Regions from separate parts of the Saccharopolyspora gloriosae genome, predicted to be linked through region 3. Evidence: riboswitches for the same ligand, from Rfam matches in the RefSeq annotation. Region 3 holds a riboswitch; each other region holds the start of a gene.
The links. Region 3 has a riboswitch for S-adenosylmethionine ahead of BJ969_RS01755 (ATP-binding cassette domain-containing protein). Riboswitches for the same ligand answer to the same signal wherever they lie in the genome.
Positions count from the first base shown of each region.

Region 1 (9,669 bases), 4.5 Mb from region 3:
CGAGTTCGACGAGCTGCGCCCGGACGCGGGAGCTCGCTGGCACATGGTCGGGCAGCTGCAGCGGAACAAGGCGCGGTCGGTGGCCCGCTGGGCCGACGTCGTGGAGTCGGTGGACAGCCCGCGGCTGGTGGAAGCGCTGTCCGGAGCCGTCCGCAACGCCCTCGAAGCGGGGGAGCGGACACGCCCGCTCGAAGTTCTCGTTCAGGTGAACCTGGACGAGGCTGCGGGCCGGGGCGGCTGCGCGCCGGGCGAGGTGCTGCCGCTCGCGGAGGCCATCACGACGACGAGTGAACTCCGGTTGCGCGGAGTGATGGCAGTGGCGCCGCAGTCCACCCAGTCGGGCGTGGCGTTCAACACACTTTCCTTGATCGCTACGCAGCTGCGTCGTGACTTCCCCGAGGCTGGGGAGATCTCAGCGGGAATGAGCGGTGATCTGGAGAGTGCTGTGGCGCACGGCTCCACTCGGGTGCGTGTCGGAACGGCGCTGCTGGGAGGGCGACGGCTAATCTCGCCGTAGCCTGGGCGGAGGGTCGAAAGCCGGTCGAACCGCGCTCGGCTCGAAGGAGTCGCGGAAGAAGGGCACGCCGATGAGCACGATGCACAAGCTGAAGGCCTACTTCGGCATGGTGCCTGCCGACGAAGTCGACGAGTTCGACGACGACATCGACCGCTACGGGGACGCCGACGAGTACGACTCGCCCGCGGACCGCGTCGGTGGACGTCGGCGTGTCGGGGTGCGCGGTGGCTACCAGGACGAGGCCGAGGCCGACGAGGGCTTCGACGACCACGGCAGCCGGGACGCGCCGCGCCGGGACACCGGCCACCGCGGCGAGGAGTACCGCGAGGTCAAACCGCCGCGCAGGCAGTGGTCGCCGGAGACCGCGGCGCGGACCGCCGCCGAGCGGGAGTCCGTCTCCCGGCTGCGCGCGGTCACCGACACCGGCAGCCACTTCAACTTGAGCAAGATCACAACTCTGCATCCTCGCAGCTACAGCGAGGCCCGCACGATCGGGGAGCAGTACCGGGACGGCACTCCGGTGATCATGAACCTGACGGAGATGGACGAAGCGGACGCGAAGCGTCTGGTCGACTTCGCCGCAGGTCTGGCCTTCGCGATGCGCGGTTCGATCGAGAAGGTGACCAACCGGGTGTTCTTGCTCTCACCGCCCAACGTGGACGTCGCAGCCGAGGACAAGCGCCGCTTGGCCGAGGGTGCCTTTTTCAACTACGGCTGACCGGTGGCAGAGTTGAGCTGTGGAACTCGCGCTGATCGTCCTTTATTACGCGGTCTTCTTCTTCTGGCTGCTGCTCACGGCCCGTATCGTGATCGAGCTCGTCCGGGTGTTCGCCCGCGACTGGCGCCCCGCTGGAGGGGTTGCAATCGCGTTGGAGAGCATCTACACAGTGACCGACCCGCCGATCCGGCTGCTGCGTCGGGTGATCCCGACGGTCCGGATCGGCGGTGTAGGGCTGGACCTATCCATTATGGTGCTGCTGCTGGTTGTGTTCATACTGATGCAGCTGCTGTTGAAACTATGGGCGCAGTCCGGGTAACGGGGAACCCGGGTGACCCGCAGCCGAAGAGTGCGTGAGGTGATCTTGTGGGCCTGACCCCCGCCGACGTGCATAACGTCGCGTTCAGTAAACCGCCGATTGGGAAGCGCGGTTACAACGAGGACGAGGTGGACGCGTTCCTCGACCTGGTTGAAGCCGAGCTCGCTCGGTTGGTGGAGGAGAACAACGATCTGCGCAGCCAGATGGAGCAGCTGGAGAACCAGCTGCAGACCGCGCAGGTCGACCTCGACGACGCCCGCAGTCAGGCGTCCGCGGTTCCCGCCGCCCCCGCTCCGGTGGAGGAACCGCGCCGGCTCGCGCCGGTCCCGGCCCCCACCGCGGCCGAGCAGACCTCGCCGGGGGGTGATCACCACGTGCAGGCGGCCAAGGTCCTGGGGCTCGCCCAGGAGATGGCCGACCGGCTCACCGGCGAAGCCAAGGCCGAGGCCGACGGCATGCTCTCCGAGGCCCGCACCAAGTCCGAGCAGTTGCTCTCGGACGCCCGGTCGAAGTCCGACAGCATGGTCAACGAGGCCCGCACCCGGGCCGAGACGATGCTCAACGACGCCCGGACCCGGGCCGAGACGCTGGAGCGGCAGGCCCGGGAGAAGGCCGCCGGTCTGGAACGCGACGCGCAGCGCAAGCACGCCGAGGTGATGGGCAACATCACTCAGGAGAAGAACGCGCTGGAGAAGAAGATCGACACCTTGCGCACGTTCGAGCGCGAGTACCGCACCAGGTTGCAGACCTACCTGGAGTCGCAGCTGCGTGAGCTGCAGGACCGCGGATCGGCGGCACCCGCCGAGAGCGGCAGCCGTTCGGCGAGCCAGCAGAACACCTACAGCTTCGGAGCACGTGCCGCCGAAGCCGGCTAGCGGTCGGTGACCGGATCCGCCGGCCTCGAACCGCCCTGCGGCAGGGGTGCCGCGGGTGGCGGGCTGCGGAGGGGACAAGGGGGTCCCCGAACGGTGCGGTGAAGGAGATTTCGGCGTGTTGTTGGTAGTGCTGATCCTGGTCCTGGCGGCCGGTGGCGTGCTGGTGACGTCGGTGCTGATCGACCAGCCCGAATGGGCGTGGTTGTCGGTGCTGCTCAGCGTGCTGGCCGCGGCGTTGCTCGTGGTGCAGCGGATTCGGCGGCGACGGGAAGCGAGCTCGTCGTCGCCGGAGCCCGCGACCGAGAGCGAGGCGGGGCAGGACTCGACGGCGCAGGCCGACGACGACACCGCCGAGCACGACGAGCCGGACGAGGAGGACACCGACGCGGCGGACGCGCTGCTGGTGTCCGAATCCGACGACGAGGTCGTGGTGGTCGACGAACGCCCCCGCTACCACCTGTCGAGCTGTCAGTGGCTCGGCGACCTGGAAGTGCAGGGCTTGCCGGTGCGTGAAGCCAGGGAACTGGGCTTCACCGCGTGCGCCCGATGCACCCCGGACGCGGTGCTGGCGGGTCAGGCGCGCGCCGCGCGCTGAGATCGGCCCGAACGTCGAGCAGCTGCCCAGGGCCCCCCTGGGCGCCTGATCTCGAACCGAGGGCCGTTACCGGTGGTCGCGGAAAACAGGTGGCATCGGATGGTTATGCTGAATGCGGGCTGGTCGCCGGGGAGCGACCGGCCCGCATTCGGCGTTGATCCGGCCATCACCGGGGAGCTTCCGGAAGAACGGGTGCACCGCGCCTCGCGGCCGCCCCAGTAGAACCGGACGGGTTCGGCCCGTCACAGCCGGCAACGAGTGGCCGCCGCGACCAGCGGCGGCAAGCGGGGTGGTACCGCGGGACGCGGGCGGCCGGTCGGTCGCGCGCCGTGTCGTCCCCGTGTGGGCATCGAGTCAGATGTCCGTGCGGCTGATGACGACACACCGGCGAGGAGTACACCCGCGATGGCTTATCCGAAGGTCCGCTTCGGCGGCACGTCCGCCGAGGGCACTGCCCAGGAGCGCCCGGATCAGGAGCGCCCGGCCCCAGAACGTGGCGTCGCCGCGCAACCGTCGTTCCCGCAGGTCGAGCGGGAAGTGCTGGACTTCTGGTCCCAGGACGGGACGTTCCAGGAGAGCGTGCGGTCGCGGGAAGCCGGGACGCACGGCTCCAACGAATTCGTCTTCTACGACGGCCCGCCCTTCGCCAACGGCCTGCCGCACTACGGGCACCTGCTCACCGGGTACGTGAAGGACGCGGTGCCGCGCTACCAGACGATGCGCGGCCGCCGGGTGGAGCGCCGGTTCGGCTGGGACTGCCACGGGCTGCCCGCCGAGGTCGAAGCCGAGAAGCAGCTCGGCATCACGTCCAAGTCCGAGATCGAGACGATGGGCGTCGCCGAGTTCAACGACGCCTGCCGCGCCTCCGTGCTGCGCTACACCGGCGAGTGGGAGGACTACGTCACCCGCCAGGCGCGCTGGGTGGACTTCGACAACGACTACAAGACGCTCGACCTCGACTACATGGAAAGCGTCATGTGGGCGTTCAAGACCCTGTGGGACAAGGGTCTGATCTACGAGGGCTTCCGGGTGCTCTGGTACTGCTGGCGCTGCGAGACGCCGCTGTCGAACACCGAGACGCGGATGGACGACACCTACCGGCAGCGCCAGGACCCCGCGGTGACCGTGGGCCTGCGCCTCGCCGCGCCGGGCAAGGCGTTCGACGGCGCGCTGGCGCTGGTGTGGACGACGACCCCGTGGACGCTGCCGTCGAACCTGGCGGCCGCCGTGCACCCGGACGTGGACTACGTGCTGGTCGAGCCGGGGCAGGGCGCCGAGCGCTACGTGCTCGCCGAGGCCCGGCTGGGCGCGTACGCGCGGGAACTGGGCGAGGACGTGGCGGACCGGGTCGTCGCCCGGTTCGCCGGCACCGAGCTGCTGGGCACGACCTACCGGCCGCCGTTCGACTTCTTCGCGGGGCACACCAACGCCCACCAGGTGCTGGCGGCGGACTATGTCACCACCGAGGACGGCACCGGCATCGTGCACATCGCGCCCGCCTTCGGTGAGGACGACAAGCTCGTCACCGACGCGCACGGCATCGAGCCGGTCGTCCCGGTCGACGCGCACGGCAAGTTCACCTCCGAAGTGGCGCCCTACGAGGGCCTGCAGGTGTTCGAGGCGAACAAGCCGATCATCCGGGACCTCAAGGAAGCCGGGCTGCTGCTGCGGCACGAGACCTACGACCACCCCTACCCGCACTGCTGGCGCTGCGACAACGCGCTGATCCAGCGCGCCGTGTCCTCCTGGTTCGTGGGCGTGACCCAGTTCCGGGACCGCATGGTCGAGCTCAACCAGCAGATCAACTGGGTTCCCTCGCACATCCAGGACGGCCAGTTCGGCAAGTGGCTGTCCAACGCGAGGGACTGGAACATCTCGCGGAACCGGTACTGGGGCTCGCCGCTTCCCGTGTGGGTCTCCGACGACCCGGCGTTCCCGCGCACCGACGTGTACGGCTCGCTGGACGAGCTGGAGCGCGACTTCGGGGTGCGGCCGGCGGACCTGCACCGGCCGAACATCGACGAGCTGACCCGGCCGAACCCGGACGACCCGTCGGGCGCGTCCACGATGCGCCGGGTGCCGGAGGTGCTGGACTGCTGGTTCGAGTCCGGTGCGATGCCGTTCGCCCAGGTGCACTACCCGTTCGAGAACGCCGAGTGGTTCGAGCACCACTACCCGGGCGACTTCATCGTCGAGTACAACGGGCAGACCCGCGGCTGGTTCTACACGTTGCACGTGCTGGCCACGGCGTTGTTCGACCGCCCGGCGTTCTCCAACGTGGCCGCGCACGGCATCGTGCTCGGCGACGACGGCATGAAGATGTCGAAGTCGAAGCGAAACTACCCGGACGTCAACGAGGTGTTCGACCGGGACGGCTCCGACGCGATGCGCTGGTTCCTGATGTCCAGCCCGATCCTGCGCGGCGGTGACCTGGTGGTCACCGAACGCGGCATCCGGGACGCGGTGCGCCAAGCGGTGCTGCCGCTGTGGAACTCGTGGTACTTCCTGGCGCTGTACGCGAACGCCGAAGGCGTCGAGGGCAGGCACCGCACGGACAGCACGCACGTGCTGGACCGCTACGTGCTGGCCAAGACCCACGAGCTCGTCGGCGACGTGCAGGCCGCGATGGACGCCTTCGACCTGGCGGGTGCCTGCGGCAGCGTCCGGGACTTCCTGGAGGTGCTGACGAACTGGTACGTGCGGCGCTCCCGCGACCGGTTCTGGGCGGGTGACGCCGACGCGGTGGACACGCTGCACACCGTGCTCGAAGTGGTCAGCCGGGTCGTGGCGCCGCTGCTGCCGCTGACCGCGGAAGCCGTGTGGCGCGGGCTCACCGGCGGCCGGTCGGTGCACCTCGCGGACTGGCCGCTGGTCGACGAACTGCCCGCCGACCCGGCGCTGGTCTCGGCGATGGACCGGGTGCGGCAGGTGTGCTCGTCGGCGCTGGCACTGCGCAAGGCGAACACGCTGCGGGTGCGGCTGCCGCTGGCGAAGCTCGTCGTGGCGGTGCCGGAGGCGGAGTCGCTGCGGCCGTTCGCCGACCTCGTGCGCGACGAGGTCAACGTCAAGGAGGTCGAGCTGACCACCGACGTGGCCGCGCACGGCCGGTTCGAGATCGCGGTGAACGCCCGCGCCGCCGGACCTCGCCTCGGCAAGGACGTCCAGCGCGTGATCAAGGCGGTGAAGTCCGGGAACTGGACCCGCACCCCGGCGGGCGCGGTGGTGGCCGACGGGACGGAGCTGCAGGACGGCGAGTTCACCGAACGCCTGGTGTCCACCGACGACGGGGCCGCGGCGGCGCTGCCGGGCGGCAGCGGGCTGGTCGTGCTGGACTGCGCGGTCACCCCGGAACTGGCGGCCGAAGGCGTCGCGCGCGACGTGGTCCGCGTCGTGCAGCAGGCGCGCCGGGACGCCGGATTCGAGGTCTCCGACCGGATCCGCGTCGCCGTCTCCGCCTCGGCGGAGGTGCTGGCGGCCGTCGACGCGCACCGGGAGTTCATCGCCGCGGAGACGCTGGCGGACGTCGTCGAAGCCGGTGCGGCCGACGGCGGCTTCGCGGGCAGCGTCGGTGACGGCGTCGCCGTCTCGGTCGGCGTCGAACGGGTCTGAGCGAAACGGTTCCGGGCGGGTTCCCCTCCGACAAAGGGGAGCCCGTCCGGATCGGGCGTGGCGCGGATCCCACTTCGCGCGGGACGGTTGCGCGTCGCACGACCGATCCTTAGAGTTTCGCGTCGAAGGTCATGAGTGCCAGCGGGAAACCCCGGTTTGCTGGCCGGCAACCCTCCTACCGCGGTGGGGTGCCCCGGGTGAGGACCTGGCCGATCGCGCAGGGCGATCGGCAAGCGCGGGCCCCGAATGCTCCGGGCCCGGTGAGGCCCCAGGAGGCATCGTGTCGTCAGCCGTCCGCTCCAGCCGTGACGAGACCGCCGGAATCCCGATCTGGTCCATCGTGGACTCGGTTCCGACCGTTCCCGCCGTCGTCGGCGCCCAGCTGCGGGTCCCGCTCGTCACCGGCGGATCCATCGAATACGCCAACCTGGACCACGGTGCCAGCGCGCCCTGCCTGACCGCGGTGCGCGACGCCGTGAACGAACTGCTGCCCTGGTACGCCAGCGTGCACCGCGGCGCCGGGTTCGCCTCGCAGGTCTGCACGCGGGTCTACGAGGGGGCGCGGGACGTGCTGCGCCGGTTCGTCGGCGCCCGCCGCACCGACTCGGTGATCTTCACCCGGAACACCACCGACTCGCTGAACCTGCTGGCGACGGCGCTGCCCGCCGACACCTCCGTCGTCGTCTTCGACACCGAGCACCACGCCGCGCTGCTGCCGTGGGCAGGGGACCGGGTGCGCACGCTCGGCATCCCCGCCGACCCGCAGGACGCGGTGCGGCTGCTCGACGCCGCGCTCGCCGACTGCGCCGACGGGCCGAAGCTCGCCGTGCTCACCGGTGCCTCCAACGTGACCGGCGAGGTGTGGCCGGTCGCCGAGCTCGCGCGGGTCGCCCGGCGGCACGGGGCGCGGACCGTCCTCGACGCCGCCCAGCTCGCCCCGCACCGCCCGGTGCGGATCGCGGAACTCGGCGTGGACCACGTGGTGCTGTCCGGGCACAAGCTGTACGCGCCGTTCGGCGCGGGCGCGCTCATCGGCCGGGACGACTGGCTGGACGCCGCCGAGCCCTACCTGGCGGGCGGCGGCGCGACCCGCTCGGTGCCGGACACCGGGGAGATCGACTGGAACACCGGTCCCGAACGGCACGAGGCGGGCTCGCCGAACACCGTGGGCGTGCACGCGCTCGCCACGGCGTGCGCCGCGCTCGCCGACCACGCGGACGCGATCACCGGGCACGAGGAACTGCTGCTGCAGCGCCTGCGCCGCGGACTTCGCGGCGTGCCGGGGCTGCGCGAGCTGAGCCTGTTCGGCGCCGAGCACGACCGGGTCGGCGTGGTCGGCTTCATCGTCGACGGTCACGACCCCGGCCTGATCGCGGCGGCCCTGGCGGCCGAGCACGGGATCGGGGTGCGGGACGGGCTGTTCTGCGCGCACCGCGCGGTGCGGCACCTGCTGGCCGGTTCCGGTGAGCAGCGCGCCGTCCGCATCAGCCTCGGGCTCGGCACCACCGTCGAGCACGTGGACCGCATCGTGCGAGCCCTGCGCGGACTCGTGGCCTACGGGCCGCAGTGGCGCTACGAGCAGGTCGACGGGCGGTGGGCCCCGGTGGACGACCCGCGGGAGTTCCCTGCCTCGCTGGTGTGAGCCGCTGTGAGCGGCCGATCCGCGGTCGGGGAGAATGGGCCGGGTGAACACCGAGCAGTCCGACCCCGACCGGCCCGGAACGAACCCCGCCACGAGCGGAGCGGACGCCTCCGAGCCGGGATCCGCCGCGTCGGGACCGACGCAGTCCTCGGGCCAGCAGCCCTCCGGTGAGCAGGACGCCGCGGAGCAGGCCGAGCCGGCGACCGGGGACACCGCGGTGCGCTCGCCGCAGCCGCGCAAGCTGCTCGCGCTGCTGTTCGGCGTCGCCGCGGTGCTGCTCACCGCGGACGTGCTCACGAAGGTCGCCGCGGTCGCGGCGCTGGAGAACCAGCCGCCGACGAAGCTGTTCGGCGGCGCGGTCTACCTCGTGCTGGTGCGCAACCCGGGGGCGGCGTTCTCGCTGGCGACCGGGATGACCTGGCTGCTCGCGCTGCTGGCGATCGTGGTCGTCGGAGTGATCGTGTGGCTGGCGCCGAAGCTGCGCTCCACCGGCTGGGCCATCGGCCTCGGACTGGTGCTCGGCGGCGCCTGCGGCAACCTGGTGGACCGGTTGTTCCGGGCTCCGGGGCCGCTGCGCGGGCACGTCGTGGACTTCGTGTCGCTGTTCGCGCCGGACGGCAGCGTGTGGCCGGTGTTCAACGTCGCCGACTCCTCCATCGTGTGCGGCGGAATCCTCGTGGTCCTCATGTCGCTGCTCGGCCGGGACTACGACGGCACCGTGCACGTGCGCAAGAAGCGCGAGGACCAGGCGTGAGCGAATCGCGGATGCTCCCCGTTCCGGACGGGTTGGAAGGCATGAGGGTCGACGCGGGCCTGGCGAAGCTGCTCGGGATGTCGCGGAGCACGGTCGCCGGACTCGCCGAATCCGGGGAAGTGCTGCTCGACGGCGCCCAGGTCGGCAAGTCCGATCGGCTCATGGCGGGCGGGCTGCTGGAGGTCACGCTGCCCCCGGCCCGGCCGGAACCCGAGGTCGTCGCCGTTCCGGTGGACGGCCTGAAGATCCTCCACCAGGACGACGACATCGTCGTCGTGGACAAGCCGATCGGCGTCGCCGTGCACCCCAGCCCCGGCTGGGAAGGGCCGACGGTGATCGGGGGGCTCGCCGCCGCCGGGGTCCGGATCGCGACCTCCGGCGCGGCCGAGCGGCAAGGCGTGGTGCACCGGCTCGACGCGGGCACCACCGGCGTCATGGTCGTGTCCAAGAGCGAGCACGCCTACACGGTGCTCAAGCGGGCCTTCAAGGAACGCACCGTGGAGAAGCGCTACCACGCGCTCGTGCAGGGACATCCCGATCCGAGCAGCGGCACCATCGACGCGCCGATCGACCGGCACCCCCGGCACGACTACAAGTTCGCCGTGGTCAGCGGCGGCAAGCCCAGCATCACCCACTACGA
Region 1 covers NZ_JACHIV010000001.1:4,881,912-4,891,580, reverse strand. The annotation lists gene BJ969_RS21215 (YggS family pyridoxal phosphate-dependent enzyme) at 1-517, shown strand, start outside; gene BJ969_RS21210 (cell division protein SepF) at 588-1,235, shown strand; gene BJ969_RS21205 (YggT family protein) at 1,255-1,554, shown strand; gene wag31 (DivIVA-like cell division protein Wag31) at 1,602-2,429, shown strand; gene BJ969_RS21195 (hypothetical protein) at 2,545-3,024, shown strand; gene ileS (isoleucine--tRNA ligase) at 3,430-6,633, shown strand; SAM riboswitch class IV at 6,761-6,875, shown strand; gene BJ969_RS21185 (aminotransferase class V-fold PLP-dependent enzyme) at 6,914-8,275, shown strand; gene lspA (signal peptidase II) at 8,319-9,029, shown strand; gene BJ969_RS21175 (RluA family pseudouridine synthase) at 9,041-9,669, shown strand, end outside.
Region 1: it holds a riboswitch for S-adenosylmethionine, as region 3 does, so the genes downstream of both, BJ969_RS21185 (aminotransferase class V-fold PLP-dependent enzyme) here and BJ969_RS01755 (ATP-binding cassette domain-containing protein) in region 3, are expected to answer to the same signal.

Region 2 (9,669 bases), 690 kb from region 3:
ACTCGGGTGCGGAATGCCCGCGGCTTCCAGGATCGTCGGCACCACGTCGATCACGTGGTGCCACTGGTCCCGGACACCGCCGCGTTCCTCGATGCCCTGCGGCCAGTGCACGATCATGCCGTCGCGCGTGCCGCCGAGGTGCGAGGCGACCTGCTTGGTCCACTGGTACGGCGTGTTCATCGCCAGCGCCCAGCCCACCGGGTAGTGCGCGTGCGTCGTGGCATCGCCGAGCGCGTCGCGGTTCGCGTTGATGAACTCGGCGCTGTCCGGGATGCCCGTGGCGAAGCGGTGCTCGTTCAACGTGCCGCCCAGGCCGCCTTCGGCCGAAGCGCCGTTGTCGCCGAGGATGTAGATGAAGATCGTGTTGTCGAGCTCGCCCAGCTCGTCCAGCGCATCGACGAGGCGGCCCACCTGGTCATCGGTGTGCTCGGCGAAACCGGCGTAGAGCTCCATCAACGAAGCGGCCGCCTGGCGCTCCTCATCGGACAGCTCGTCCCAGTGCGGCACGCCCTCGGCCCACGGCGCGAGCTCGGTGTCCGGCGGCACCACGCCCAGTTCCTTCTGGCGCTGCAACGTGATCTCGCGCTGCCGGTCCCAGCCGTGGTCGAACTTGCCGCGGTACTTGTCCCGGTACTCCTGCGGCACGTGGTACGGGGCGTGGGTCGCGCCGAACGGCAGGTACGTGAAGAACGGCGTGTCCGGTTTCAGCGTGTGCTGGGTCTGCATCCAGTCGATCGCGTGATCCACCAGGTCCTCCGAGAGGTGGTAGCCGTCCTCCGGGCGGCGGTCCGGCTCCACCGGGTTCGTGCCGTCGAACAGCACCGGGTACCAGTGGTTCATCTCCGCGCACAGGAACCCGTAGAACTTCTCGAAGCCCTCACCGGTGGGCCAGCGGTCGAACGGACCAGCCGGGCTCACGTCCCGCGCCGGGGTCTGGTGCCACTTGCCGAACGCGGCCGTGTTGTACCCGTTGCCGTTGAGCAGCTGACCGATCGTGGCGGCGCTGCGCGGGCGGATTCCGCAATAGCCGGGCGCGGCGCTGGCCATCTCGGTGGTGACGCCCATGCCGACCGAGTGGTGGTTGCGGCCCGTCAGCAGCGCCTGCCGCGTCGGCGAGCAGATGGCGGTGACGTGGAACCGGGAGTAGCGCAGTCCACCGTCGGCCAAGCGCTGCGCCGCGGGCATCTCGCACGGCCCGCCGAACGAGCTGGACGCGCCGAAACCCATGTCGTCGATCAGGACCATCACCACGTTCGGCGCACCGGCCGGTGCGTTCAGCGGCTGGACCGGGGTGAAGGCGGGGTCCTGGTCTCGTGCGTCGAGAGATGTTGCGGAAGCGGGCGGGGCGTCCGGGATCGGCAGGTGTTCACGCGATACGTCGGATGCTCCCATGTGCTACCTCCTGTGCGATGCGGTGAACGGGCACGGGAGGCGAAACCGCAAGCGGCGCAACGAATTCCGGGTCTCCACGATGCCGACCGAATGCTAGTCGGCGAGTGGCCGGGAGCAAGGGTTCCCACGGGCCGGACGCCGCTGGTCAGCGAGGTCCACGACACATCCGGCGAGCATCGCGCCTGGTGATCATGCATGCCGATGACGGGAAGACCGATTCACGATGCGCGCCATAGCCGACGCCTATGGCGCGCACCTCGCCGACGGTGCGACACCACCGCCGGCACCGCTCAAGCAGGACCGCGGCAGGTCACTTCTTCGGCTTGGACTTGTCGTCCTTGCCCGCGTCGTCCGTGGACAGCGCGGCGACGAAGGCCTCCGGCGGGACCTCGACCCGGCCGATGGTCTTCATCCGCTTCTTGCCTTCCTTCTGCTTCTCCAGCAGCTTGCGCTTCCGGCTGATGTCACCGCCGTAGCACTTGGCCAGCACGTCCTTGCGGATGGCGCGGACCGTCTCCCGCGCGATGATCCGCGAACCGATGGCCGCCTGGATCGGCACCTCGAACTGCTGCCGCGGGATCAGCTCGCGCAGCTTCGAGGTCATCTTCGTGCCGTAGCCGTACGCGGCGTCCTTGTGCACGATCGCGCTGAACGCGTCGACCGGTTCGCCCTGCATCAGGATGTCGACCTTGACCAGCTGCGAGCTCTGCGTGCCCGACTCCTCGTAGTCCATCGAGGCGTATCCGCGGGTGCGGGACTTGAGGTGGTCGAAGAAGTCGAACACGATCTCGGCCAGCGGCAGCGTGTAGCGCAGTTCGACGCGACTCTCCGACAGGTAGTCCATGCCGTCGAGCTGGCCGCGCCTGCTCTGGCACAGCTCCATGATCGTGCCCACGAACTCGGACGGGGCGATCACGGTGCACTTGGCGATCGGCTCGTGCACCTCGCCGATCTTGGCCTCCGGCCAGTCCGACGGGTTCGTGACCTCCAAGTCCTCACCTTCGTCGAGCTTCACCTGGTAGACCACGTTCGGCGCGGTGGAGATCAGGTTCAGGCCGAACTCGCGCTCCAGCCGGTCCCGGGTGATCTCCAAGTGCAGCAGTCCCAGGAAGCCGCAGCGGAAGCCGAAGCCCAGCGCGCCCGACGTCTCCGGCTCGTAGGTCAGCGCGGCGTCGTTGAGCTGCAGCTTGTCCAGCGCCTCCCGCAGGATCGGGTAGTCCGAGCCGTCCAGCGGGTACAGGCCCGAGTACACCATCGGCTTGGGCTCGCGATAACCACCGAGCGGCTCGACGGCACCCTTGCGCTCCGCGGTGACCGTGTCGCCGACCTTGGACTGGCGGACGTCCTTCACACCGGTGATCAAGTAACCGACCTCGCCGACGCCGAGCCCGGCGGAGGGCTTGGGATCCGGCGAGATGATGCCGACTTCGAGCAGCTCGTGCGTGGCGTTGGTGGACATCATCCGGATGCGCTGCCGCGGCGTGATCTTGCCGTCCACCACCCGGATGTAGGTCACCACGCCCCGGTAGGTGTCGTAGACCGAGTCGAAGATCATGGCGCGGGGCGCCGAGTCGTGATCGCCCTCCGGAGCCGGGATCTGGCTGACGACCTCGTCGAGGACCGCCCCGACGCCCTCGCCGGTCTTGGCCGACACCCGCAGCACGTCGCCCGGCTCGCAGCCGATGATGTGCGCGAGCTCGGCCGCGTACTTGTCCGGTTCCGCGGCGGGCAGGTCGATCTTGTTGAGCACCGGGATGATCTGCAGGTCGTGCTCCATCGCCAGGTACAGGTTCGCCAGCGTCTGCGCCTCGATGCCCTGCGCGGCGTCGACCAGCAGGATCGCGCCCTCGCACGCGGCCAGCGACCGGCTCACCTCGTAGGTGAAGTCGACGTGCCCCGGAGTGTCGATCATGTGCAGGACGTGTTCGACACCGTCCTTCTCCCACGGCAGGCGGACGTTCTGCGCCTTGATCGTGATGCCGCGTTCGCGCTCGATGTCCATCCGGTCCAGGTACTGCGCCCGGTACGCCCGCTCCCCCAGCACCCCGGTGAGCTGCAACATCCGGTCCGCCAGCGTCGACTTGCCGTGGTCGATGTGGGCGATGATGCAGAAGTTCCGGATGCGCTCCGGGTCCGTGAAGGTGTTGTCGGCGAAGCTGCTCACTCGGTGTTCCTTGGGATCTCGGGGTCCTCGCGGGGCGCGCGTTCAACCCACATCGTCCCACGCCGCGGGCGGCCCCTTATGCCCAGTTCCGAATGCCCGGATCCGGGGCGCGGCCGGTCAGCTCACCGCGGGCGCTGGTCGGCGCGGACCGGATGGTCCTGCGGGACCTCCACGAGCACGATCCGCATGCCGTCCGGGTCGGCGATCCACGCCTCGTCCAGGCCCCACGGCTGCCGGACCGGCGCGGTCTCCACCGCGACGCCGAGCCCGCTGAGCCGGTCGAACTCCGAGCGCAGGTCCCGCACCTGCAACCACAGCACCTGATCGGGGCTGGGGCCGTGCTCACCTCGGCCCGACAACTCCAGGAACCCCTGCCCCAGGAAGAACACGGTGCCTCCCGGGAATTCGCGGGAGATCGCGAGGCCCAGCACGTCCCGGTAGAAGCGCAGCGAGCGCTCCGGGTCGAGCGGGCGAAGGATCATGCGGCTGTTGAGGACCTCCATGGGTCCGGTTGTACCGCTTCGGCCGCATCGGGGCGAAAAAACGGCGGGCCCCCCACCACGAAGGTGGGGGACCCGCCGAGCGGATCACCGCTCTCAGACCAGGCGAACTCCGCTGGCCTGCGGGCCCTTCTGGCCCTGGGTGATCTCGAAGGTCACGGTCTGGTTCTCTTCCAGGGTGCGGAAGCCGGAGCCGTCGATCGCCGAGTAGTGGACGAACACGTCCGGGCCGCCACCGTCGGGGGAGATGAAGCCGAAGCCCTTCTCGGAGTTGAACCACTTCACGGTGCCCTGTGCCATCTCTGTCTCCTCACAGCTGATGAGTACCGATGCCCGCACTGTGCGAGCAACGGGGCCTAGTCCAGACGGCGAACTCTCCAGCTTGCGCTCAGGACAGAGTCGCGCCCGCAACTTTCGCGAGCGTGTCGAACACGAACACAAAAATCGGCCGACTCATACAACCACACTCAGGGCCGGATCATTCCCGCGACCCGCCGGTGTTCTCGATCTCAACCCGCGCCTGTCGCGGCCCTTCGCAGCAGCGGCGACGTCTTGCCCCGCGGCCCGATCGGAACCGGTCTCCGGAGGCTCAGATACCGGACGCGAGCTTCCACCCGAGACTCGCCACCAAGGCCACCACGACGGCCAGGAAGACCTTGCGCACGAACACCGAACCGCGGCTGGACGCGATCGCCGCACCCAGCACGCTGCCGGTCGCGTTGCTCACCGCCATCGCCAGCGCCAGCCCCCACAGGATCTTGCCCGCGGCGACGAAGAACAGCAGCGCCCCGAGGTTCGTCGCCACGTTGACGATCTTCGCCGTCGCCGACGCCCCGACGAAGGCGAAACCGACGAGCCCGACGAGCAGGAAGACGAGGAACGAGCCGGTGCCCGGACCGGCGATGCCGTCGTAGAACCCGATCACCGCGCCGCCCGCCACCATCACCTGGGTCTGCCGGGCCGGAGCGAATCGAGGAGCCTCCACCGAACCGAGGTCCGGCTTGCGCCACGTGTAGATCCCGACCGCGATCAGCGCCACCAGCACCACTCCGGTCAGCACCGCCTGCGGCAGGGCGGCGGCGAACATCGCGCCCCCCAAGGCGCCGACGAACGCCACCGCCGCCATCGGCAGCGCGCTGCGCCACGGCACCGGGGTCCGCTTCGCGTAGGTGCGGGCCGCGGCAGCGGTGCCCGCGACGGCGGCGAGCTTGTTCGTGCCCAACGAATAGATCAGGTCGCCACCAGGAACCAGCAGCAGCATCGCGGGCAGCTGGATCAGGCCGCCGCCACCGACGATGGCGTCCACCGCGCCGGCGAGGAACGCCGCGCAGCAGAGGAAGATCAACCCGGCCAGCGACAGTTCGGCGAAGCCGGGCCAGCCCAATGCGGTGAACACGACGGGTGACCCTATGCGGCGACCACCGGCGACGGCGCCGCGTGTGAGCGCCCTCGCAGCCAGGACCGCGGCGCCGGCGCCGGGTGCGGCGTTGCTAGGATTGCCGACCGTGCCGTGCGGCATTCCGCCAGGGAGGAAAGCTGCGCGCGCCGAGGTCCGCTCGACCCGGCACGGCAGCGCCGATTCAGCGCGGCACGACGAATCCGATCGAGGAAAGAGGCGCCCGCAGTGGCCAACATCAAGTCCCAGATGAAGCGGATCAAGACCAACGAGCGCAACCGCCTGCGCAACAAGTCGGTGAAGTCGTCGATCAAGACGGCCATCCGCAAGTTCCGCGAGGCCGCTGCCGCCGGCGACAAGGACAAGGCCCTCGAGCTGCAGCGCGCCGCCTCGCGCACGCTGGACAAGGCCGCCGGCAAGGGCGTCATCCACGCCAACCAGGCCGCCAACAAGAAGTCGGCGCTGGCCAAGGTCGCCAACGAGCTCTGAGCCGCGCGGCACCGGCCGGCTTCGCGCTCGACCGGTCGCAGGCTGACAACGGGGTCCGTTCCCTCCGGGGAACGGGCCCCGTTTCGTCGTGCGGGGCAACCACGAAGCGCCGCTGGACCCGCGTGGGCGGTACGCGTCAGTTCCGGGACGAGTGCAGGTCGACCAAGCGCAGCACGGTGCGCTCCAAGGCGTGATCGGCGTCGGCGGCCATGCCCTTGACGTCGGCGTTGAGCGCGGCGACGGCGCGCAGCGCCTCGGAGACCGTGGCGCTGCTCCAGCCCCGCGCCTGGCCCTGCGCCTTCTTCACCTTCCACGCGGGCATGCCCAGCTCGCCGGCGAGCCGGAACGGGTCCCCCCGGCCGTAAGCGGCGACCCGGCCGATGGTGCGGACCGAGTCGGCCAGGGCGTCGGCGATCAGAACGTGCGCCACGCCCAGCTGCAGCGCCCACCGCAACGCCTCCAGCGCCCCGGCCCGGTCCCCGGTCACGGCCTTCTCCGCCACGACGAAGCCGGTCACCTCAGCACGACCGCGGTGGTAGCGGCGCACCGCCGCATCGTCGATCTTGCCCCCGGTGTCGGCGACCAGCTGCGACGCGGAGGAGGACAGTTCGCGCAGGTCGAAGCCGACCGCCTCGATCAGGGCGCCCACCGCGGCGGCGTCGATGCGCCCGCCCGCGCGCCGCACCTCGTCCTTGACGAACGACTCGCGCTGCGAGCCCTTGGTGATCTTGTTGCACTCCGTGACCCGGGCGTTGAGCTTGCGCAGCGCGTTCGGCAGTTCCTTCGCGTTCTTGCCGCGGCCCCCGCCGTTGTGCACGATCACGAGCACCACGCCGTCCGCGGGCTGCCTGGCGTGGGACAAGATCGCTTCGGCGATCTCCTTGCCCGCGTCCTGCGCGGCCTCCAGCGCCACCACTCGGCCCTCCGCGAACAACGAGGGACTCAGCAGCTCGTCGAGCTCCGGCGGGGTGAGTTCACTCACCTTGATCCTGCGCAGCTCGGTTTCCGGGTCGGCCGCGCGGGCCGCCCCGACCGCCTCCCACAGGGCACGCTCCACCAGCAGTTCCTCGTCCCCGAGGATCAAATGCAGCGGGTCGCAGACCACCGACGGAGAACTCATAGGGGCATCGTCGCATGACCCTGCGACACCGCGGATCGTTCCCGTGCGCTGGACCGTGCTGGCCAGGACGCGGCGCCCTCCCGTAACGTTGCCGCCACAACCGAATAGCTCATCCAGAGGGGCAGAGGGAACGGCCCGATGAAGCCCCGGCAACCATCTCGACCATTCGCGGCACTCGCGAGGCAGTCGAAGAAATTGGTGCCAACTCCGACCCGCCCGCGGGACAGATGAGGAAAGGACCTCGCGATGACTGCTGCCGCCCAAGCCCCGAACTCCACCGGTAAGACCTACGACCTGGGTCCCGCCGTCGAACTGGTGTCGAAGGAAGAGGGCCACCGCCAGCCCCTGGCACCCGAGTTCGTCTCGCTGGAGGACTTCTCGCCCCTCGAGGTCGCCTACGACTTCGGGCGCATCCGCCGCGAGGACATCGAGTCCGGCCCGCGGTCGATCTGGCGCTACAAGAAGCTGCTGCCGGTGCCGACGAACGTCGAGGAGTACCCGAACACCGAGCCCGGTTGTACGAGGCTGGTGCGTGCCGACAATCTCGCGAAGGCGCTCGGCGTCAAGCGGATCTGGATCAAGGACGACACCGGCAACCCGACCCACTCCTTCAAGGACCGGGTCGTCGCGGTCGCGCTGGCCGCCGCCCGCGAATTCGGTTTCAAGGTCCTCGCCTGCCCCTCGACCGGCAACCTCGCCAACGCCGTGGCCGCCGCCGCGGCCCGCGCGGGCTGGGACTCCGTGGTGCTCGTCCCCTCCAACCTGGAGCGGGCGAAGATCCTGATGAGCGCGGTCTACGAGGGCTCGCTGCTCGCGGTGGACGGCAACTACGACGACGTGAACCGGCTGGCGACCGAGCTCGCCGCCGAGCACGAGGACTGGGCGTTCGTCAACGTCAACGTGCGGCCGTACTACTCGGAGGGCTCCAAGACCCTCGGCTTCGAGGTCGCCGAGCAGCTCGGCTGGCGGCTGCCGGAGCAGATCGTCGTTCCCATCGCGTCCGGTTCGCAGCTGACCAAGGTCGACAAGGGCTTCCGCGAGCTCGGGCAGACCGGTCTGGTCGAGCAGAGCCCGTACCGGATCTTCGGTGCGCAGGCCACCGGGTGCTCCCCGGTCGCCACCGCCTTCAAGAGCGACCACGACGTGGTGCAGCCGGTGCGCCCGGACACCATCGCGCGCTCGCTGGCCATCGGGGCTCCCGCGGACGGGCCCTACGTGCTCGACGCGGTCCGCCGCACCGGTGGGGCCATCGAGGACGTCACCGATGAGGAGGTCGTGGCAGGCATCCGGCTGCTGGCCCGGACCGAAGGCATCTTCGCCGAGACCGCCGGTGGCGTCACCGTGGCGACCGCGAAGAAGCTCATCGAGGCGGGCAAGATCGACCCGGACCAGGAGACGGTGCTGCTGATCACCGGCGACGGGCTCAAGACCCTGGACGCCGTGCAGGACCAGGTCGGGCCGAAGGCCACGGTCGCCCCCAGCACCGACGCCGTGAACGAGGCGCTGGGCCTCTGATCGTCCCCCGTGGGCCGCGGTGCGCCGCGGCCCACGGTGCTGGGACGGCTCCGGTCACCGTTCACCAGCCGAATTTCTCCTCAGCGAATTCCACAATTGCGAGTTGGAACATTTCGCCGATGACCGGAATTGACACGACCCGGTTCGAGCAATTCGACAAAGCACCACCCTTCCGCGAAGCGTGCGACACTGCGCCGCATGACGCAGGAATCGTTCGATATCGTCGTCGTCGGCGCCGGTCCGGCCGGATCCGTCGCAGCATATTCCGCAGCGCGGCGAGGCCTGCGCGTCGCGTTGGTGGACCGGGCCACCTTTCCCCGGGATAAGACGTGCGGGGACGGGGTCGGCCCTGGCGCGGTCGAAGTCATTCACCGCCTCGGCCTCGGGAACGTTTTCGCCGACCGCACGCCGATCAACGATGTCACGATCTTCGGGCCGGCCGGCGAGCAGCTGCACAGCGCCATCTCCCGCGACGACGGGCGTGTGGCCCACGGCCACGTCATCTCCCGGCTGGAGCTGGACGATCGGCTGGTGCGCGCGGCCATGCGAGCCGGAGCCGCGGACTTCACGGGCATGCGTTACCTGTCCATGGTCGACGGCCCGAGCACGCGGGAAGTCCGGCTGCGAGCCGCCGACGGGACATTACGTTCGATCAACGCTCGATTGGTGGTGGGCTCCGACGGGGCACACTCGGCGATCCGGAAAGAACTGTCCTCGGAAACCGATTCGGCCAGAGCCAAGAAACATCGGGGCCTGGCGAGCCGCGCGTACGCCGAGAGTGGAGATTTTCAACCCGGCGGCAAAATCGGGCCACGACTGCTGTTCGAATTCCGCGCGGACTTGCTACCGCACTACGCTTGGCTGTTCCCGCTCACCAACGGCCTGGTCAACATCGGTATCGTCGGCTCGCTCAAGAGCATGCAAGACCGCGGCGACGACATCAAGGCGCTCACGTCGACGTTCGCCGACAGCGTGCGGGCGCGTGGGATCGAACTCGGCGAGCTCCATGATCAACGCGCCTACCACCTCCCGCACGTCGGCGGCCTGGCGAAGATGGCGCATCCTCGAGCGGTTCTGATCGGCGACGCCGCGT
Region 2 covers NZ_JACHIV010000001.1:1,044,709-1,054,377, reverse strand. The annotation lists gene BJ969_RS04955 (arylsulfatase) at 1-1,392, opposite strand, end outside; gene lepA (translation elongation factor 4) at 1,703-3,556, opposite strand; gene BJ969_RS04945 (VOC family protein) at 3,679-4,059, opposite strand; gene BJ969_RS04940 (cold-shock protein) at 4,153-4,356, opposite strand; gene BJ969_RS04935 (TSUP family transporter) at 4,646-5,452, opposite strand; gene rpsT (30S ribosomal protein S20) at 5,681-5,941, shown strand; gene holA (DNA polymerase III subunit delta) at 6,078-7,061, opposite strand; SAM riboswitch class I at 7,168-7,295, shown strand; gene thrC (threonine synthase) at 7,308-8,576, shown strand; gene BJ969_RS04915 (geranylgeranyl reductase family protein) at 8,775-9,669, shown strand, end outside.
Region 2: it holds a riboswitch for S-adenosylmethionine, as region 3 does, so the genes downstream of both, thrC (threonine synthase) here and BJ969_RS01755 (ATP-binding cassette domain-containing protein) in region 3, are expected to answer to the same signal.

Region 3 (9,669 bases):
CGGAACCTCAGTCGGTCTCTCGCTGCGGGATCTTTTTCCCGAGTGGCTCCGCCACGAGGGAAAAAGCTGTCCTCGCGAGAGACCGACTGAGAACCCGCCGGTGGTCGGCTTTGTGACGTGGGCTATTCGCTGCGCGAATACAGGCACGGCTACGCCGCAAGGCAGACTTCGCTTCGCTCGTCCCAGGCACGGCTTCGCCGCGAAGCACGGCCTTTGGCCGCAGGGCAGGCGTGGCTTCGCCCGCCCCACTGCACGGCTTCGCCGTCAGGCGCGGCCTTTGGCCGTGAGGCTGGGGCTTTCGCCGTTCTGCCTCACGGCCTTCGGGTCAGGAAGCCGGGATTACCGAGACTCCGCCGTAGGTCTTGTTGATGTAGTCCTCGACCTCGGGGGAGCGCAGGAGTTCGGCGAGCTTCTGGATGCGGGGGTCCTTGGCCATCGCCGGGGACGCGACCAGGCCGTTCGCGTACGGGTTGTTCTCCGCCTTCTCCACGACGAGCGGGTCCTTCAAACCGGCCTTGAGGGCGTAGTTGCCGTTCACGATCGCCGCGTCGGCGTCGTCGACCGCGCGGGGCAGCTGGTCGCTGGAGAGCCCCTGGAACTCGATCTTCTTCGGGTTCTCCGCGACGTCGCGCACCCCGGCGCCCTGCTCGGCGCCCGGCTTGAGCTTGATCACGCCGTTGTCCTGCAGCAGCTTCAGGCTGCGGGTCAGGTTCGACGGGTCGTTGGGCAGCGCGATCCGCGCGCCGTCCGGCAGCTCCTGGAGGGACTTGACCTTCTTGGAGTAGATCGACAGCGGCTCCAGGTGCACCGTCTGCACCCACTCGAACTCACCGCCGCGCTGCGCCTGGTACTCCGCCAGGTACGGCTTGTGCTGGTAGTAGTTCGCGTCCAGCTCGCCGTTGGCGACGGCCTCGTTCGGCCGGTTGTAGTCGTCGAACTGCTCGATCTCCAGGTCGATGCCCGCCTTCGGAGCGAGGTTCTCGTCGACGTACTTGAGGATCTCGCCGTGCGGCTGCGGGCTCACGCCGATGGTCAGCGGAGCGTTCGGGTCCTGCGCGGCTTCCGTGCCGCTACCACCGCAACCCGCCAGCGCCAGCGAAGCGGCCGTGAGCACGACCGCCAGGGAACGAATACGCATCAGTGCGTCCTTTCTGGAATGGAGGCCGTCCGGTGACGCGCACCGGTACCGGCAGCGGGTCCGCGGGGACCCCTGCCGTCGGCCGATTCGACTGAAGTGCGGTGGCGACTAGCCGGTCGCGGTGCGACGGCGGTCCACGGCCTTCGCCGTGAAGTCGGTGAGCAGCTGCATCGCGAAGGCCAGCACCGCGAGCACCACCACCGAGCCGTAGAGCACCCGCTCGTCGTAGGCCTGGTAGCCGTCCTGGATGGCGGTGGTCCCCAACCCGCCGCCACCGATCGCGCCCGCCATCGCGGCGTAGCCGATGAGCGCCACCGCGGTGACGCCGACGGCCCCGACCAGCGCGGCGCGCGCCTCGCCGATCAGGACCGTCCACACGATCCGCCACCGGCCGGAGCCGGTGGTGATAGCCGCTTCGACGACGGTGAAGCTCACTTCGCGCAACGCGTTCTGGGTCAGCCGCGCGAAGAACGGCACCGCACCGATGGTCAGCGGCACGATCACCGCGGTGCTGCCGATGGAAGTGCCCACCAGCAGCCGCGTGAAGGAGGCGAGGACCACCAGCAGCACCACGAACGGCACGGACCGGACCACGTCGACGACCACACCGAGGATCCGGTGCAGCGTCGGCCGCGGGTCCAGCCCGACCGGCGAGCTCAAGTGCAGGAACACGCCGAGCGGCAGGCCACCGAGCACTGCCAGCACGGTGGCCACCACCACCATGTAGAGCGTTTCGCCGGTGGCCTCACCGAGCATCTCCACGACTTCCGCCCAAGGGGTCGGATCACTCACGCAGCTACTCCATCAACGCTGACCGGGGCGCGCCGCACGTGCGCGTCGCGGTCGACCATCCATTTCAGCGCCTGCTCCGAGCGCTCACCGGTGAGTCCGATGCGGAACTTCGCGACCGGCGTGTCGCCGAGCCGGGTCAGGCCGCCGCCGAGGATGGACAGCTCCACCCCGAAGCGGCTCGACGCCTCCGGCAGCAGCGCGCCGACGGCGGCGAAGCCGACGAGCACCACTTCGGCGACCACGTCGTGGCGCACACCGGGCACGGCGGACGCCTGGTCGGTCTCGGGCAGCAGGCTGGTGCTGACGCGGCTGCCGGGATCGGCGACCAGGTCGAGCACCTTGCCGTGTTCGGCGACGCGGCCGTCTTCGAGGACCGCGACGTCATCGGCGATGCGGCGCACCACGGTCATGTCGTGGGTGACCACGAGCACCGTGACGCCGAGTTCGGAGCGGGCGCGGTCGAGCACCGTGAGCACCGAGTCCGTGGTGCTCGGGTCCAGCGCGGAGGTCGGTTCGTCGGCGAGCAGCACCGAAGGCTTGGCGGCGAGGGCGCGGGCGACCGCGATCCGCTGCCGCTGCCCGCCGGAGAGCCGGTCCGGGTAGACCGGCGCCTTGTCGGTGAGCCCGACGAGGTCGAGCAGCTCGGCGACGCGGCTGCGGCGCTGCGGCGCGGCCATCCCGGCCGCCTCCAGCGGCAGCGCCACGTTGCCCGCGGCGGTGCGCTGGCGCAGCAGCGAATCCCCCTGCGGCACGACCCCGATGTGGCGGCGCGCCGCACGCAGCGCGGCGCCTTCGAGCGCCACGAGGTCGGTGCCGTCGACGCGGATGGCGCCGCGGTCGGGCTTCTCCAGCAGCGCGATGCAGCGGGCGAGGGTGGACTTTCCCGCTCCGCTGGGGCCGACGACGCCGCACACGGCACCGGCGGGGACCTCCAGCGAGACGTTGTCGAGCGCGACGACGTCGGCTCGACTCGACTGGTCGTGCCGGAAGGATTTGGTGAGGTTCTCGACTGTGATCACGATCGCTCCGCATCAGCTCACGCCGGACCGGCGGGCATGCCGCATCGGCCGGGAAGGAGGAACAGAAAGGCTGGGGAAGGGGCTGCGACGACTTCGGTCGTCAGCGGACGCGGCGACAGGCCGTCGTGGTGCGGCGTCCGTGATCGATCACTCGGCGTTGGGTCAGCGCGAGGCCGTGCGGGCCGGATCCGGTCCGGGCGCGACCACCGCGGGCACGCCGACGGCTGGTCCGGGGCGCGCGTTCGCCTTCGAGCAGAGTTTCAGACACCACAACTCCATCGACCCTGGCGTTAGCACCTGCTCACTCGTGGAGTGGTTGCTGCGGCGTCGTGGAGCCAGGTCTCTCAGCCGCTCGGGATGGATTTCCCGCATAGTAGAACGCAGGGGTGTCGGCGAATGCAAGCTGCGGACGGTCACCATGTGGAATCGTTTGACAAATCACATCCCCCTCACGAGCAGGGATTCTTGATCAACCCAACTATTCCAGTGACCATATGTGAGCATCGCAACGCTTTTGGACCCGTTCGGTCGAAGCTCGGGCAACGCCGCGCGTTCAGGTGCGAACTCAGCGCACCAGCTGGGCGGCGGCATCGGCCACCCGGGCGAAATCCGCCACCGAGAGCTGCTCGCCCCGCGTCGTCGGCTCCACCCCGGCAGCCCGCAGCACCTGCTCCGCACGCGCCGCCGACCCGGCCCAGCCGGACAGCGCCGCCCGCAGCGTCTTGCGCCGCTGCGCGAACGCGGCGTCGATCGCCGCGAACACCTGCGCGCGCGGCGCCGCCGACGGCGGATCGATCCGGGTGAACGACACCAGCCCGGAATCCACGTTCGGCACCGGCCAGAACACGGTGCGCGGCACCGGCCCCGCGCGGCGCACGTCGGCGAACCACGCGGCCTTCGCGCTCGGCACGCCGTAAGTCCGGTTGCCGGGTTTCGCCGCCAGCCGATCCGCGACCTCCGACTGCACCATCACCAGACCGGTGCGCAACGACGGCAGCTCGGCCAGCAGGTGCAGCACCACCGGCACCGCCACGTTGTACGGCAGGTTCGCGACCAGCGCCGTCGGCGGACGCTCCGCGAAGTCCGCGCCGCGCACGCGCAGCGCGTCGGCCTCCAGCACCCGCAACTCGCCCTGGTGGTCCGGGGCGAACTCGGCGGCGGTACGCGGCAACCGCTCCGCCAGCACCGGATCGATCTCCACCGCGACCACGCCCGCCGCCGCGGGCAACAGCGCCAGCGTCAACGACCCCAGCCCCGGACCGACCTCCAGCACCACGTCATCGGCGGTGAGCTCGGCGGCGCCCACGATGCGGCGGACCGTGTTCGGGTCGTGCACGAAGTTCTGCCCGAGTCGTTTCGTCGGGCGGATCCCCAGCTCCTCGGCCAGCCGGCGAACATCGGCCGGCCCAAGCAACCGCGCCCTATTCGCGTGCTGTTCCACGGGTGAGAAGTTACTCGGGGCTTCCGCTTGAGCTGCGTAGTGGGGCGGGTAGCGGAACCTCAGGTGTCTTCTCGCTGCGGGATCTTTTTCCCAAGTGGCTCCGCCACGAGGGAAAAAGCCGTCCTCGCGAGAAGACACCTGAGAACCCGCCGGTGGTCGTCTTTTCGACGTGGGCTATGTGCTTCGCACATACAGGCACGGCCTTCGGCCGCAAGGCAGGCTTGCTTCGCAGCCCACGGCACGGCTTCGCCGCCCACGGCTGCCTGGGGCTAAAAGACGATCGGCCACCGGTGGGGTGCCGGTGGCCGATCGGGGGGGTCTCTTGGATCAGAGGCCGAGCTTCGAGGAGCAGCCCGGCCAGGCGCCGTAGCTGCCGCCGCGGGCGTCGCGGACCTTGGTCGCGACCGAGATCTGCTGCTCGCGGCTGGCCTGGTGCGGGTAGGCCGCGTACTGGTCGCCGCCGTAGGCGTCCCAGGTGCTCTTGTCGAACTGCAGGCCGCCGTAGTAGCCGTTGCCGGTGTTGATCGCCCAGTTGCCGCCGGCCTCGCACTGGACCAGCTTGTCCCAGACGGCGCCGTTCGGCGGCTGCTTGGTGCCGACCCGGACGACCTTCTCCTTGGCTTCCTTGGTGACCTTCTCGCCCACCGCTTCGCGGCCGGTCTCCTCGCCGTTGCGAGTGCTCACGCGAGTGAAGACGATCTTCTCGCCGGGCGCGCCCGGGTCCTCGACCTTCTCCTCGCCCTTGAGCATCGAGTCGTCCTCGATCTCCTTGACCGGTGGCTCGATCGGCATGGTCACGTTCACCACGGTGCTGCCGGTGCGGACGATCTGGACCTGCGCGCCGCTGGTGATCTTCTGGTCGCCGCCGGGCGTGATGTGGTCTTCCGGCCCGAGCTGGAGGTTCTGCTCCTTGGCCAGCTCGTCGACGGTCACCGCGGTGGTGGTCAGCTGCCGCGGCTCACCGGCACCATCGGTGATGGTGATGTCCTTGGCGGTCTTGACCGTGAGGTCCATGCCCTGCTCGGGCACGGCCATGCTGCGCGCCGAGGAGACCCAGGCGCCGTCGTCGGCGACGCCGAGCTGGCGCAGCGCCTGGCCGACGGTCACCGACCGGACCCATTCCTCGCGCTGCTCACCGTCGACGGTCATCTTCAGCAGACGCCCGCGGTCGAGGGTGATCGTGTCGTTGTGCCCGACCTTGGACTGCGGGGAGGGGCTCAGCGCGTCGTGCTCGCCGATGCTGATGCCCTCGTCCTCGAGGACTTCGCCGACGGTCGACTCGTAGGTGTTGACCTGGCGTTCCTTGCCGTCGACCTCGACGGTGACGGACTTGTCCATCGCCGCCGCGGCGCCGCCGGTGCCGGTCAGGGTGAGGATGACCGCGGCGACCGCGCCCTTGAGGAAGCGCTGCTTCCACGTGGTGATCGCCTCGACGACCTCGGGGGACGGTGCGGTCGCGCCCTCGGGCTCGTCCGGCAGGACCAGCGGCGGCATCACCACGGTCTCGGCGTTGACGAGCCGGATGAGCTCCTCGACGTCGATGTCGGCCGTCGCGAGCATCTCGTCGGCCTGCGGACCGAGCGCCTCGAGCACGTCGTCCGGCGTGATCTCCAGCGCGCCGGGCGGGAAGCTCGGGTGGTCCTGGGCCGGGTACCGGCCGGTGATGGGGGCGAACGGCTGCTCCGCCGTGATCTCGGTGTCGCTCTCGCGATCGAGCAGGCCGACCGCGGTCTGCTGCTCCGAGCTCACCGGGCTGAACCAGTCCGTTGACGCGTTGAAGGATTCGGCCCAATAGCCGTGATCCTGGCCTGCACCGCCCAGCGATCGATCGCTGTAAGCAGTACTGCCGTGGGCACCGGGGATGCCTCGTCCGTTCACAGGGTCGCTACCTCTCGAAAGCGAGAAGCCGCCCGCAGCGCGCGGGTGATCATGGGGAGTTCGCCGAACATGCCTGTCCACGAACTCCTTCACCTGCCGCTACGCGACTTCGTGCTTCGTTTCCGTATCCGACTCCCGTAGCCAAGCGCCTTTTCAGCCGATACCTGATGCGTGCTGGTCTCGTTCCCAGCCCGATCGGTGGCACCGACTTCCCCGACGTACCCGGCGGCGACTAGCGGGCGTTTCCGTGACTTCGTTGTCATCGGTTACGAGGCCGAGACTCTAGCGTGATCGAGCGGGCCCGCCAAGGGGCCACCCTGCTCTGTGACCTGGGTTACGCCGAAATGCCGCGCAACCGAGCACCGTCAGTGATCGAACAGTGAGATCCGGCGCGGTCCGATCCCCATTTTCCCACTACCCCAACGGTTTCTCAGCCGATCATGCAAATCCACGGATCAGTCCGATGTGGACATCACGGTCGTTCCTGGTGAGCGGATCACGGGGCCAGGGGATCTCGGGGCCTGATCGACCTCGTCGACGGGGGGTTGGGGCACGGACGGCGGAAGAGCGCGGTCATCTCCCGCCGTCCGCGTCGGGGTCGACACCGGCCACTCGGATGCGCAGGGTGATGACGAACGTCACTTGCTCACACTGTCGAGCGGTCTCGGGGCCGGGGTGGCGCACCGCTCAGCGCGGCAGCCCGAGCTTGCGGGCGCAGGACGGCCAAGCGCCGTAGCCGCCGCGGTCCTCGCGCAGCGAGCTCGCCACCGAGATCTGCTGATCGCGCGACGCCTGGTGCGGGAGGCCGGCGAAGGCTCCGCCGCCGTACGCGGACCACGTGCGGCGGTCGAACTGGAGACCTCCGTAGTAGCCGTTGCCGCTGTTGGTGGCCCAGTCGCCGCCGGATTCGCAGTGCGCGAGCCGGTCCCACACCGAGCCGGAACGAGTCTCCGGCTCGAGTCCCGGGCCGTTCGCCGCGGGAGCGGCGGTGGCGAGTGGAGCGCCGCACAACGTGATCACAGCGGCGATTCCGATCCTGGTGATGCCACGGATGCGCATACAGGTCCTGACTGCCGTGCTTCCGGGCAGAGGCCCCGGCCTCGCCGCGAACCTCCCGGTCCACTGTGGCCGATCGCCGAGTGCGTCCCCTCCCGGCTTCCGGAGGGGACGCTAGGTCGCCGGGAGGTGACCGCAAGTCAGTGCGCGTGTTCGGCGCAATAACACAACACGCTCAGTCAGAGCAGGTCAGGAGGCTGCTACCTGATCGAGGCGAAAGACCCGCTCGGCCGTGGCGGTCGTGGCCACGATCAGTTCAGCGAGATCCGCGCCGCGCAGCTCCGCCAGGTCCCGAAGGGTGTAATTGGCGCAGTACGGCTCGTTCGGCCGGCCGCGGAACGGGTGCGGGGTGAGGAACGGCGCGTCGGTCTCGATCAGCATCTGCTCCACCGGGACCAGCCGGGCCGCTTCGCGCAGGCCGACGGCGTTGGCGTTGCGGAAGGTCGCGGTGCCGGCGAACGAGAGCACGTAGCCGCGGTCCACGCAGGCGCGGGCGAACTCGGCGTCGCCGGAGAAGCAGTGGAAGATCACCGTCTCCGGGGAGCCCTCCTCGGTCAGGATGCGCAGGATGTCCTCGTGCGCGTCCCGGTCGTGGATCATCAGCGGCTTGCCGGTGCGCTTGGCCAGGTCGATGTGCCAGCGGAACGCCTCGTGCTGCGGTTCCGGCGGCGAGAAGTCCCAGTAGTAGTCCAGCCCGGTCTCGCCGATGGCGACGACCCGGGGCCGCTCCGCCAGTTCCTCCAGCACTCGCCGGTCCGCGTCGGTGAAGTCCTTGGCCCTGGTCGGGTGCAGCGCGACCGCCGCGAACACCCGGTCGTCCCACGTGGCCGCTTCGGCGGCCCAGTTCGCGGCTTCGATGTCGTCGGCGACCGTGACCACCCTGGTGATCCCGGCCGCGTGCGCGCGATCCACCAGTTCCCGCACGTCCTCGGCCGTCTTCGCGCCGCACGCGTCGAGGTGGGTGTGCGCGTCCACCGCGGGCGCGGGCAGCGCCTCCGGCATCGGCGGTCGTTCCTTCTTGTCCTTCTTGCTCACCGTTCACCCCTCGCGGGCCGCGCGGGCCCCGTTCCGTGCCGCACTCCTGCCGACGCGGTCCCGGCCGGGCGCCGCCACCGGCGATTCCGAGCCTACGGTCCCCGCGAGAGGCCTCCGGGAACGGGCATCACGCCAGGTCGGCGCGCAGGAAGGACACGTTGTACGGCCGCCACTGGGTCATCGTGAAGTAGACCGCAGCGCGGTCCGCCGCCCACGGGTGCTGGAATCCGCCGTAGAGCGCCGGGAACCGCGAGCCCGCCGCCAGCACCTGCCCGGCCGACCACGGCCCGGTGAGCCGATCCGCGGTGCGCAGCACGATCGCGGCGCGACGCTCGTCCAGGTGCACCGCGAACCAGCGGCCGAAGTGCTCGTTGAACTGCACGGACAGCTCCGCGACGGGGGCGCCGAGCACGGGCAGCGCCTCGTGCGGATCCGCGGCCCAGCCCCGCGCCGTCCAGTACTCGTAGGCCGCCGGCTCCAGCAGGTCGTCCGCGCCGACCCGCGCGAGCTGCCCGGCGCCGAAGCGCCCGCTCGGCGTCCCCAGCAGGTGCACGCGACCGTCGACGACTCCGGCGAACGCGATCAGCTGGAACGGGTGCCCGCCCTGGTCGCGGCGGCGGAACCGGCTCAGGAACCGCTGCCCGTGGTTGCGCCAGACCGCCGTGGGCGACTTCGTCCAGCTCCGCCCGCCGTCGTCGGAGTAGGCCAGCGCGCCGTAGTTGGTGTGCCACACACCGGGCATCCCCCAGCGCCGCACGGACATGTAGTGCACGTAGTTGCGCCGTCCGATGGCGATGCCCGCGGTGGGGATCACGGTGTGCTCGCGCGTCCCGGTGCGGTCGCCGGGCAGGAACTGGCCCGCCGAGCCGTCCGCGCGCCGCACGACCCAGTCGAAGGCGAGACCGGAGTCGAGATCGGTGTCGGTGGACCGGGCGAGCACGTTGTACCGCCAGTCCGCGCGCTTCGGCCCCGCGCCGTTGCCGCCCCAGCGGTCGCCGTAGGTGTCGCCGAACGCGGCCAGCACGCCACCGCGCCCGTCGTCCCACAGGATGCCGAGATCGGTCGCGGTGACCCCGGAGCCCGCGTTCCGCGACTCCGCCCCCGTGATCGCCGCCAGCTTGGTAGTCCCGATGACCCGAACCATGCCCGAAACGCTACGTTCTCCGGCCCCACCCGGTGCGCTCATCCACCCCGAGCAACACCCACGTCCCACGTGTCTCTCGTGTCTTGTCAGCGGCGAAGCCGCTGAGCAGTGACCGGCTTGAGCAAGGTGACCACCCGCGGGTTCTCAGCTGCTTCCTCGCGAGGAC
Region 3 covers NZ_JACHIV010000001.1:356,486-366,154, reverse strand. The annotation lists gene BJ969_RS01765 (MetQ/NlpA family ABC transporter substrate-binding protein) at 326-1,138, opposite strand; gene BJ969_RS01760 (ABC transporter permease subunit) at 1,247-1,930, opposite strand; gene BJ969_RS01755 (ATP-binding cassette domain-containing protein) at 1,927-2,949, opposite strand; SAM riboswitch class I at 3,222-3,313, opposite strand; gene rsmA (16S rRNA (adenine(1518)-N(6)/adenine(1519)-N(6))-dimethyltransferase RsmA) at 3,515-4,390, opposite strand; gene BJ969_RS01745 (resuscitation-promoting factor) at 4,718-6,268, opposite strand; partial or broken gene BJ969_RS01740 (transglycosylase family protein) at 6,956-7,222, opposite strand; gene BJ969_RS01735 (TatD family hydrolase) at 7,514-8,326, opposite strand; gene BJ969_RS01730 (glycoside hydrolase family 183 protein) at 8,487-9,503, opposite strand.